DNA from 3 places in the Vibrio fortis genome. Region 3 is predicted to be linked to each of the others. Evidence: riboswitches for the same ligand, from Rfam matches in the RefSeq annotation. Region 3 holds a riboswitch; each other region holds the start of a gene.
What was found. A riboswitch is a leader RNA that binds a small molecule or an ion and turns the genes downstream of it on or off. The one in region 3 is predicted to bind thiamine pyrophosphate.
Positions count from the first base shown of each region.

Region 1: linked by a shared signal. The riboswitch ahead of thiD (bifunctional hydroxymethylpyrimidine kinase/phosphomethylpyrimidine kinase) and the one ahead of thiB (thiamine ABC transporter substrate binding subunit) in region 3 are both predicted to bind thiamine pyrophosphate.
Region 2: linked by a shared signal. The riboswitch ahead of thiC (phosphomethylpyrimidine synthase ThiC) and the one ahead of thiB (thiamine ABC transporter substrate binding subunit) in region 3 are both predicted to bind thiamine pyrophosphate.

Region 1 covers NZ_AP025488.1:815,418-818,696, forward strand. The annotation lists partial or broken gene OCV50_RS18185 (nuclear transport factor 2 family protein) at 1-6, shown strand, start outside; gene OCV50_RS18190 (MAPEG family protein) at 454-843, opposite strand; gene OCV50_RS18195 (hypothetical protein) at 934-1,380, shown strand; TPP riboswitch at 1,532-1,643, shown strand; gene thiD (bifunctional hydroxymethylpyrimidine kinase/phosphomethylpyrimidine kinase) at 1,749-2,609, shown strand; gene OCV50_RS18205 (ABC transporter ATP-binding protein) at 2,599-3,279, shown strand, end outside.
Region 2 covers NZ_AP025487.1:3,194,812-3,198,090, forward strand. The annotation lists gene thiC (phosphomethylpyrimidine synthase ThiC) at 1-1,434, opposite strand, end outside; TPP riboswitch at 1,593-1,691, opposite strand; gene crcB (fluoride efflux transporter CrcB) at 1,758-2,141, opposite strand; gene OCV50_RS14255 (multicopper oxidase family protein) at 2,251-3,279, opposite strand, start outside.
Region 3 covers NZ_AP025487.1:2,880,135-2,883,413, forward strand. The annotation lists gene thiP (thiamine/thiamine pyrophosphate ABC transporter permease ThiP) at 1-799, opposite strand, end outside; gene thiB (thiamine ABC transporter substrate binding subunit) at 870-1,862, opposite strand; TPP riboswitch at 1,915-2,034, opposite strand; gene OCV50_RS12720 (flavin prenyltransferase UbiX) at 2,078-2,701, opposite strand; gene mpl (UDP-N-acetylmuramate:L-alanyl-gamma-D-glutamyl-meso-diaminopimelate ligase) at 2,741-3,279, opposite strand, start outside.

The DNA.
Region 1 (3,279 bases), on a different replicon from region 3:
GGTTTCGAGCACGACTACGTCGTGGAAGTGGCTTCTTTCAAACTTAAAGACGGTGTCGATCCACAAGAATTCGCAAAACTGGATAAAGCCGTTGCCGATAGTTACGTGTCAAAACAACCAGGATTTATTCAGCGTGAATCTGGATTAGTGGATGGCGATACATGGCGCGTGATTGTGCATTGGGAATCGCTGGATGATGCGGATGCATCGATGGAAAGCTTTATGAGTGCTTCTGCTGCGCAAGGTTTCCTAGCTGGCGCAGATACATCAACCATGAAGATGCAGCGTTACGAAAACTAGCTGTAATAAACTAAAAAAGACCTTATATCCGTAACTGTCTGTAGTTATAGGATATAAGGTCTTTTTTGTGTCCAGCATGCCTAACACGCGAACGTAGGCTATTTTCGAGCTTATAGAGATCGTGATTTTTGAAATTAGTTTGGTGATCTTTGATTAACTCACCAAGCATTGTCCCATAATCAAAAACGAACAGCCTATCGCAAACGACCAAGAGATCGATCGCATAACCCCAATATTGACCAAATACAAAATGTGGTAAGCCACTCGAAAACCGATATGGAGAATTGCAAACAACTGCACGCTCTCGTTGACAGTGTCAGTTGCTATGGCGAGAAGTATCGCAGCTGAAAATACGATGAGAGACTCAAACGCATTTTGGTGCGCGGCAAGTGCACGAGCTCCAAATCCCTTCAATTTCGCCTGCTGGTCGCGCGGATGATTATTGTCGTAACCACCGAGTCGGCTCATAGCGACAGCAACCGGGACTTTCGCTAGGTAGGGAAGCAGAGCTGCGGCGATTAAACAGTAAATTAGCGTATTCAATGGATATCCTAAGATCTATTCGTTGGTCAATTTCCCTGATGATATCAGCCAGTGTTATATAATGTTAATTGGTATTGTTTAAAGGAGTAGATTATGAGACCAGTTAAGATTATTTCTTTAGTTAGCGTTCTAATGTGTGTTTCTCCAGTCGCCTTCTCGGAAAAACCAGAATGGGCGGGAAAAGGGAAACCAAACTTAGAAGAGATAAAGTCGTCCTCCGACATTGAAAAGGCTGAAAAGCAGATTGAGGACCGCGATGAAGAACTCGAAGAGTTAATCGAAGAGAAAAAGAAAAAAGCTAAGAAAGTTAAAAATAAAAAAGATAAGAAAAAGCTAGAGAATGAGATAGAAGATTTAGAGGTTGAACAAGAGGAAGTTGAGGATCTAAAAGAGAAACTAAAAGATAAGAAATCTGGGCTCGAAAAACAAAAAGAGAAGAAAGCAGAGCAAGTTCGCAAAGAGGAAGGCAAAGGCTCAGAGCAAGGCCAAGCCAAAAGAGAAGAGAACAGCCAAAAATGGTGGAAGTTCTGGGAATAGACACACACATAGACTTAATGAGTAAAACTAACGCTCCAAGATACTATCGCCAAAGCTGATGGTTTTATGCCCGAAAACGCTTTCGTTCACGCTTTGGTAAATAATAATCTGCAAAATTATTACCTCCCTCGTGATAGTGCTGTTAGTATGGCTGCAATAGTCGGGGGGCAACTACATCGTTTTGTATTTGCTGAGATCGAATTTCGAGACCCGTTGAACCTGATTCAGTTAGTACTGGCGTAGGGAACTATTGACACTAAAACCTATGCGGTACTTCGATTCGTTATGTCTATTTTTACGATCTCTGGTGCCTAATCTTCTTAGTTTTAGTGCGGTTCTCCTGCGTCTTTTCGATGGTAGGAGCGACCATGACCCAGCATTCCAGCACAAAAATCGACACTCAATCTATTCCTTCAGACACACCTATTGTATTAACCATTGCGGGTTCAGACAGTGGCGGCGGCGCAGGTATTCAAGCTGATATCAAAGCGATGTCTGCAACAGGCAGCTTTGCTTGTTCAGTGATCACTGCGATCACGTCTCAGAACACTCAGGGCGTTTCTGCTATTTTCCCCATTCCTCTCGATCATGTCTCTAGCCAGCTTGATGCTGTTTTCAATGATCTTAACGTTGCTGCAGTGAAAGTTGGGATGTTGGCCGATTCAAGCATCATCAAGGTGGTCGCGGACAAGGTTAAGCAGTTCCAACCGAAACATCTGGTTATTGACCCAGTAATGGTAGCGACCAGTGGCGATCTACTGCTTGAGCAGTCAGCCATCAGCACTTTGAAAGAAGAGCTGATTCCACTCGCTGACATCATCACCCCAAATTTGCCGGAAGGTGCGGCACTGACAGGAAAACCTGTTCCTGAAAGCGAAGCTGATATGCAAGACATGGTTGAAGAGCTTCGAGCATTAGGCGCGAAAGCGGTGTTGTTGAAAGGTGGGCATTTAGAGCAAGATGAAAACAGCAATGACCTACTGATTCTGCCTACAAGAACAACCCTCATCAGTGCAAAACGATTCCCAACCAAGAACACACACGGTACTGGCTGTACGCTCTCTTCGGCTATCGCGTCTTACCTTGCTCAAGGTAATGACCTTACTCAAGCCGTTGAGTTAGGTAAGCGCTATATCTCTGAGGCGATCGCGCATGCCGATCAATTGGACGTAGGTCAAGGTCACGGTCCAGTGAATCATTTTTACGCAGGCCATGCGGATGTGCGATAAGCCTCTTGGCGTTGAGTTGACCAACGCCAGCATTCGCTACCTCGATAACGAACGATCGACACTGCAAGGTCTTAACTTGTCGGTTGCGGCAGCGCAATGGACGGTATTGCTTGGACGAAGCGGTTGCGGAAAGACCACAATTCTTCGTTATCTAGCTGGTTTACTGAGTCACAATATCGAGTGGCAGGGTGGGTTACACACCAGTGACGGTGAGCCATTGGAAGGTCGAATCGCGTATATGGCACAACAAGACCTTTTGTTGCCTTGGTTGTCGGTGATTGACAATGTTTGCCTCAGTCAACGCTTCTCAGGAAAAGGTTGGCGAGGTATGGAGAGCATTTCACAAAGCAGTGAACAGATTCAGCAGCGCGCAATGTCGTTGCTTGAATCCGTTGGGCTTGCTGAATACGCTCACGCTATGCCGCAACAATTGTCCGGTGGTATGCGTCAGCGAGTGGCATTGGCGCGTACGCTGATGCAAGACAAACCAATCGTGTTGATGGATGAACCGTTTTCAGCGTTAGATGCGGTCACAAGGCATAAACTGCAAACGTTAGCAGCCCATCTGCTTCAAGATAAGACCGTTGTCTTGATTACTCATGATCCACAAGAGGCGGTTCGACTCGCTCATCATCTTTATGTGCTGCAGGGAACACCTGCTTCAGCTCAA
Region 2 (3,279 bases), 310 kb from region 3:
AGCACCTATTCCTGAGGTAATATGGTCATAGCCGGGTGCAATATCTGTTGTGAGTGGGCCTAGCGTATAAAACGGCGCTTCATGACAATGTTCAAGCTGCTCGTCCATATTCTTTTTGATCATATGCATAGGCACGTGACCAGGACCTTCAATAATCACCTGAACATCATATTCCCAAGCAATCTTAGTCAACTCACCCAGTGTGCGAAGTTCGGCAAACTGAGCTTCATCATTAGCGTCAGCGACAGAACCTGGACGTAAACCATCACCTAGTGATAGAGCGACATCGTACTTAGCACAGATCTCACAGATCTCTCTGAAGTTCGTATATAGGAAGCTTTCTTGGTGATGAGCCAAACACCACTTAGCGATGATTGAACCGCCTCGCGAAACGATACCCGTCACACGCTTCGCCGTCATCGGCACATAACGAAGTAATAAGCCTGCATGGATCGTAAAGTAGTCAACGCCCTGCTCAGCTTGCTCAATCAAGGTGTCTCGCATCACTTCCCAGTTTAGGTTCTCAGCAACGCCATTAACCTTCTCTAGTGCTTGATACATAGGAACCGTACCGATCGGCACTGGGCTATTGCGCAAGATCCATTCGCGTGTCTCATGGATATTACGCCCAGTAGATAGATCCATTACTGTGTCGCCGCCCCAGCGAGTTGCCCATACCAACTTTTCAACTTCCTCTTCAATAGAAGATGACACGGAAGAGTTACCGATATTTGCGTTAACCTTTACAAGGAAATTTCGGCCAATAATCATTGGTTCCGATTCTGGGTGGTTAATATTGGAAGGGATAATCGCGCGCCCCTCAGCGACCTCTTTGCGAACAAATTCTGGTGTAATGTCTTTAGGCAGGTTAGCCCCAAAACTCTGGCCTGGGTGCTGCTGTGTGAGCACTTCGTCGCGATACTGGGCTCTACCCATATTTTCACGCAGGGCAATGTATTCCATTTCTGGAGTAATGACTCCCTGACGAGCATAGTGCATTTGAGTTACACATTGGCCATCTCTAGCACGTCGAATACGTGGTAGATTGCCGTAACGAAGCTCATCTAAGGTTTCATCTTCAAGGCGTTCTTTGGTGTAAACCGAACTCACGTCATCGAGTAGTTCGGTATCTGAACGTTCCTCAATCCAACTCTCTCGCAGCTTCGGTAAGCCGTGATGAAGATCGATTTCATGTTGTGGGTCAGTGTAAACACCCGATGTGTCATAAACGCGAATAGGCTCATTTGGCTCAAAGATTGGCGCTTCTTTGGTACCACCGATCAAGCTATCCGCAAGAGATATCTCACGCATTGGAACACGAATATCGGCTCGAGAGCCTTCAACGTAAACCTTGGTTGAATTTGGATACGGTTGTACCGAGAGAGTTTCTATAAACTGTTTTGCTTCCAGTCTCGCTTGCTTGCGATTCGACATAGCATTTTTCCTTGCTTCGTTATTCTAGATAATAAATTCGGATAAAAATGCTTGGCGGAAAGATGCGACAAGAGGAGCTGAACATAGGTATACCCAGGGCGGGCAAAAACGGCCTAATGCTTAGCTTAATGATAGGTCTGCTAGAGAGAATTCCAGCAAGGATATCTTCTCTTGTTCCCTTCGCAGGTATTAACCTGATCAGGTTCAACGGATCCCGAATGAACGGTCTCAGCCTTATGGCACTCCGACAAGTGAATTCAGTATATAAAATCGGCTTGGTTAAACCAAGCCGACCTGTGTGATTTTGATACGAATCTAGAGAACTAACTCTTAATTAGCAACTGAAAACCAATCCAGGCTGCCGAAATGCTCAATACCACATTAAGTAGCACGTTGAGTCCCATCTTGAAAAAAGCACCCTGCTGCATCAATAACACGTTATCCATAGAGAAAGTGGAAAACGTTGTTAATGCACCTAAAAAGCCTAACCCAATGATCTGACGCCACGGTTCAGTTGCGAGCATCTCATTTTCGAATGCGGCGATGAGTAGACCCATAATAAACGAACCGACGACATTCACCGTCAGGGTGCCATATGGAAAACCACGACCCAATAACACAACACATAACTCAGAAATTAGATAACGAGAGCACGCACCAAATGCACCGCCGATGGCAATAAACCCCAAAATTGAAAACTGACCCATAATTCCCCCACATAAGACTTAAGGATATTCTAGCCTTACTCGATTTTTTTTCGAGATAATTAGTGAATAAATTACTTGGATAAATTTCAAGATTAAAAAGTTACAGGTGTCACTTTACTTCGATATAACCCATCAAGCCCGTCTTCATGTGTTCAATCACATGACAGTGGTACATCCAACGGCCAGGATTATCAGCAACAAACGCTGCTTTCGCACTGCCATTCTTACCAAGCAGAACCGTATCAGTATGGAATGGCTCTTCAACTTTCTTTCCATCCAGCTCAAGTACAGTGAATGTATGACCATGGATATGGATCGGATGGTGATACTGAGTTACGTTTTTGAGATCGAATATATATGTCTTTCCTAGCTCTAATGTCGCAAGCGGTTGAGGAATATTATCCTTACTCATCCCTTCCCATGCGCGCTTGTTCGTCAGCCAGAATTTTGGCATCGACTTGCCATCTTTTCCTGTCGGACTGATCGCCCCCTCCCACTCAAATAGAAAATCGATCTCGGTGGCATTTTCGAGGTCTAGATTAGGAACCGGGTTGAGTGGTAAAGCAGGTAATGTCTGCTCAGATGGCAAGTTTGAGTCCACGACTTCTAATGAACATAATGAGAATGGAAAGCGTCCTTTCATCTGTAAGACATTTATAGTGGTGCCCTTAGTCGGAGCCACAAATCCAATATCCACTCGCATGCCCGGGCCAATCTTATGTTGTGTTAGTCGATAAGGGGTTTTGACAGGGTTACCATCGATAGCAATAACCCAAGCCTCTACCCCCTCGACCGCAATAGGATAGGTAATCGTATTATCGACATTTGCGATTCGCAGGCGTGTTGTCGCATATTGCTTAATCTGGTAGTTCGGTTCATGAACACCATTTACGCTGCTCCACTCGCCAGGAGTACCCATACGAGCACTCATTCGTGGAATCATCAGGTCCTTCCACTGCCCTTGCTTATCAAGATGCCAATGTTTAAGCATCAGCGGTAACTCTTCATCAAAAGCAACGGGCTGAGACTCTTCAACAATGATCAGCCCTACTAACCCCATTCCTAACTGCTTAACGCTATTCATATGTGGGTGATACCAGAAAGTACCCGCATCTGGTGGAGTAAACTCATAAACAAA
Region 3 (3,279 bases):
GGCCAACGCTGACGGATACAGGCTTGGAAAGGCGTTGAATACTCACAGCCAATACACCACAGAGCAGCATCTGCCAGATTGCTAACAGAGCCCCAGCTTGAAGATCAAAATCAAATTTAATCGCTTGATAGATAGCAAGCTCGATGGTTGTTGATTTAGGGCCACCACCCAGAGCCATCACAGTCGCGAAGCTAGTAAAGCAGAGCATAAATACCAAACCACACACATGAGGCAACTGCTGTTTAAGACGCGGCCATTCAACCCATTTAAATTTGTCCCAGTGACTCATTCCAAGGTGAGCACACAACTTGTGTTGCTCAACCGGAACCGTGTCCAGAGCTTGAAGTAGCAGCCGACTTGCATAGGGCAAATTGAAAAAGACATGCGCGAGCAAAATACCATTCAATCCATAGATGGAGAATGGCAGATCCAGTTCAACCGTTTGGAGCAGTTTAGCGAGCCAGCCACTGTTACCATAGATAGCTAAAAGACCAAAGACACCAACCAAAACAGGCAGAACTAAGGTTGATGCGAACAATCTTAGCAGCAGAGAACGCCCTGGAAATTGACGACGTGACAAGGCATGTGCGACTGGAATAGCAAAAACGACACTCAACAAAGTAGATAGCGTCGCTTGATAGAAACTGAACTTGGTAACGTGCCAGTAGTAAGGATCAGACCATACTTGACTGATATCAAGAGAAGGGGCATTGCTTAGCAATGCCCCTACCGATGAAACCACAAAGGCGGTAATGATCATCGCGACCCAAATACCCACCTTAGGTGTATTCTTTAACATAAAGGGTGATTGTCTCGATGTTTATCCTCTAAAATAGATAGAGGCTGAGTACCCAACACTGGGCACTTAATTAAAAAGTCAGGGCGTTTTGCCACTCACGAATCCACGGCTTACGCTTCTCTGCCACTTCCTCTGAGGTAAAGCTCAGAGATTTTTTAGGCATAGTTAGCTGATCAAATCCTTTCGGCAACTCCACACCTGTCACTGGGTACATCCAGTTACCGGTTGGCATCGCCGATTGGAATTCATCACTTAGAATGAATGCCATGAACTCATCCGCTAGCTTCTCATTATCACTGCCTTTCACTTTTGCTGCCACTTCAACTTGCGTGTAATGACCTTCAGCAAAATCTGCAGACGCGTACTTAGTGTCGCTCTCTGCAATGATGTGATAAGCCGGAGAAGTCGTGTATGAAAGCACCATATCTGACTCTCCCTCTAAAAACATAGAGTAAGCCTCAGACCAACCTTTAGTTACGGTCACGGTTTTCTTTGCTAGCTGTTTCCAAGCTTGCGTTGCATCATCGCCATAAACCGACTTCATCCAAAGCATCAAACCTTGGCCTGGAGTTGAGGTACGAGGATCTTGGTAAATCACTTTTAGATCATCACGCTGCTCAACCAACTCTTTCAAGCTCTTTGGTGGGTTTGATAACTTTTCTGTGTTGTAGATAAATGAGAAGTAACCGAAATCATAAGGAACAAAGGTGCTGTCGTCCCAGCCATTAGGTAGCACAACAGAAGAGGTATCAACGCTGTGTTCAGCAAGTAGGCCTGTTTTCTTCGCTTCCGCCATCAAGTTCTGGTCAAGACCAAGCACAACATCGGCTTTGCTGTTACCGCCTTCTAGGCGCAAGCGGTTAAGAATAGAAACCCCGTCCTCCAACGCAACAAAGTTGACGTCACAGCCACATTTTTCTTCAAACGCTTTTTCCACAGCTGGGCGTGGGCCCCAATCTGCAGCGAAGGAATCGTAAGTATAAACAGTTAACGTATTATCGGATGCTAATGCGGAAAAAGAAGCAGCTGTGGTTACAGCAAGAGTGGTTAATGCAAATTTCACTGGACGCTCTCCATGGTCTGAGCGGCACAGGCTTGAGGGAGGACAATGGAAAAGTACTGCCTAACTCAATTCCTACGCCAGCATTATCTGGTTCAGGTTTACGGGTCCCAAGTTGATACTTGATCTCAGCCGCCATTCATAATTTGAATGGTTAGCTCCCCGATGAGTGAGCAGAATTGTAATTGTATTTTAACCAATAAGCTACAAAGTTCGCCTTAATGGCGCTGATCGTAACCCCATCTTGGCACTAACCCCTGCTCTATGCCCAAGTGGTCAAGAATGCGAGCTACCATGAAATCTATGAGGTCATCGATCGACTTTGGCTGATGATAAAAGCCAGGAGCAGCAGGCATGATAGTCACGCCCATGGTCGAGAGTTTGTGCATATTCTCTAAGTGCAGAGTTGAGAATGGCGTCTCTCGAACGACGAGAAGCAGTTGACCGCGCTCTTTCATGACCACGTCTGCAGCGCGTTCAATTAAGTTATCTGACATACCGTGAGCAATCGACGCAACACTTCCTGCCGAGCAAGGGCAAACCACCATCTGCTTGGGAGCTGCGGACCCAGAAGCAACAGGAGAGAACCAATCGTCTTTGCCACACACTACTAAACGGTCAGGGTCGCAATCTAGATGTTTAACCAACGCTGCTTTAGCAGCATCCGGGCCTGAAGGCAGTTTGAGATCATGTTCGGTCGCAAGCACCACTCTAGCCGCCGACGAGATCAACAGGTAAACCTGATAATCAGCGGCGAGCAAGCACTCTAATAAGCGCAAACCATATGGGGCACCGGAAGCGCCAGTGAATGCGAGGGTAATCGCTTTACTCTGTTTCGTCATGATCTCTCGTACTTCTAAAATCGATTGGAACGCGTGTATTTAACCTTTGGCTGCCAATCCATCAAGCAATTTCTGATGAATGCCGCCAAAACCACCATTGCTCATCACCAAAATTTGATCGCCTGGTTGTGCTTGCTCAACAATGCTCTTCACGAAGGCATCGAGGTCATCACTGACTACTGCGGGTTGGTGGCAAGCATCTGCGACGTCTTGAACCGACCAATCAATGTTGTCTGGTTGAAACAAGAAGGTGCTGTCGGCTTGCTTTAACGAATCGGCAAGGGTTTCTTTGTGAACCCCTCGTTTCATCGTAGCAGAGCGAGGCTCTAACACAGCGATAATTTTATTGTTGCCGACCTTATTACGTAAACCACCCAAGGTTAGTTCAATTGCCGTTGGATGATGTGCAAAGTCGTCGTACACCGTTACCCCTGCCACTTCCCCTTTAAGCTCTAAACGGCGCTTAGTATTGATAAATTTCGCCAAAGACTCACACGCCAAGTCCGGAGTCACACCCACGTGTCTTGCGGCCGCGATCGCCATCAAGGCATTATTAACGTTATGGTCCCCGACTAGCG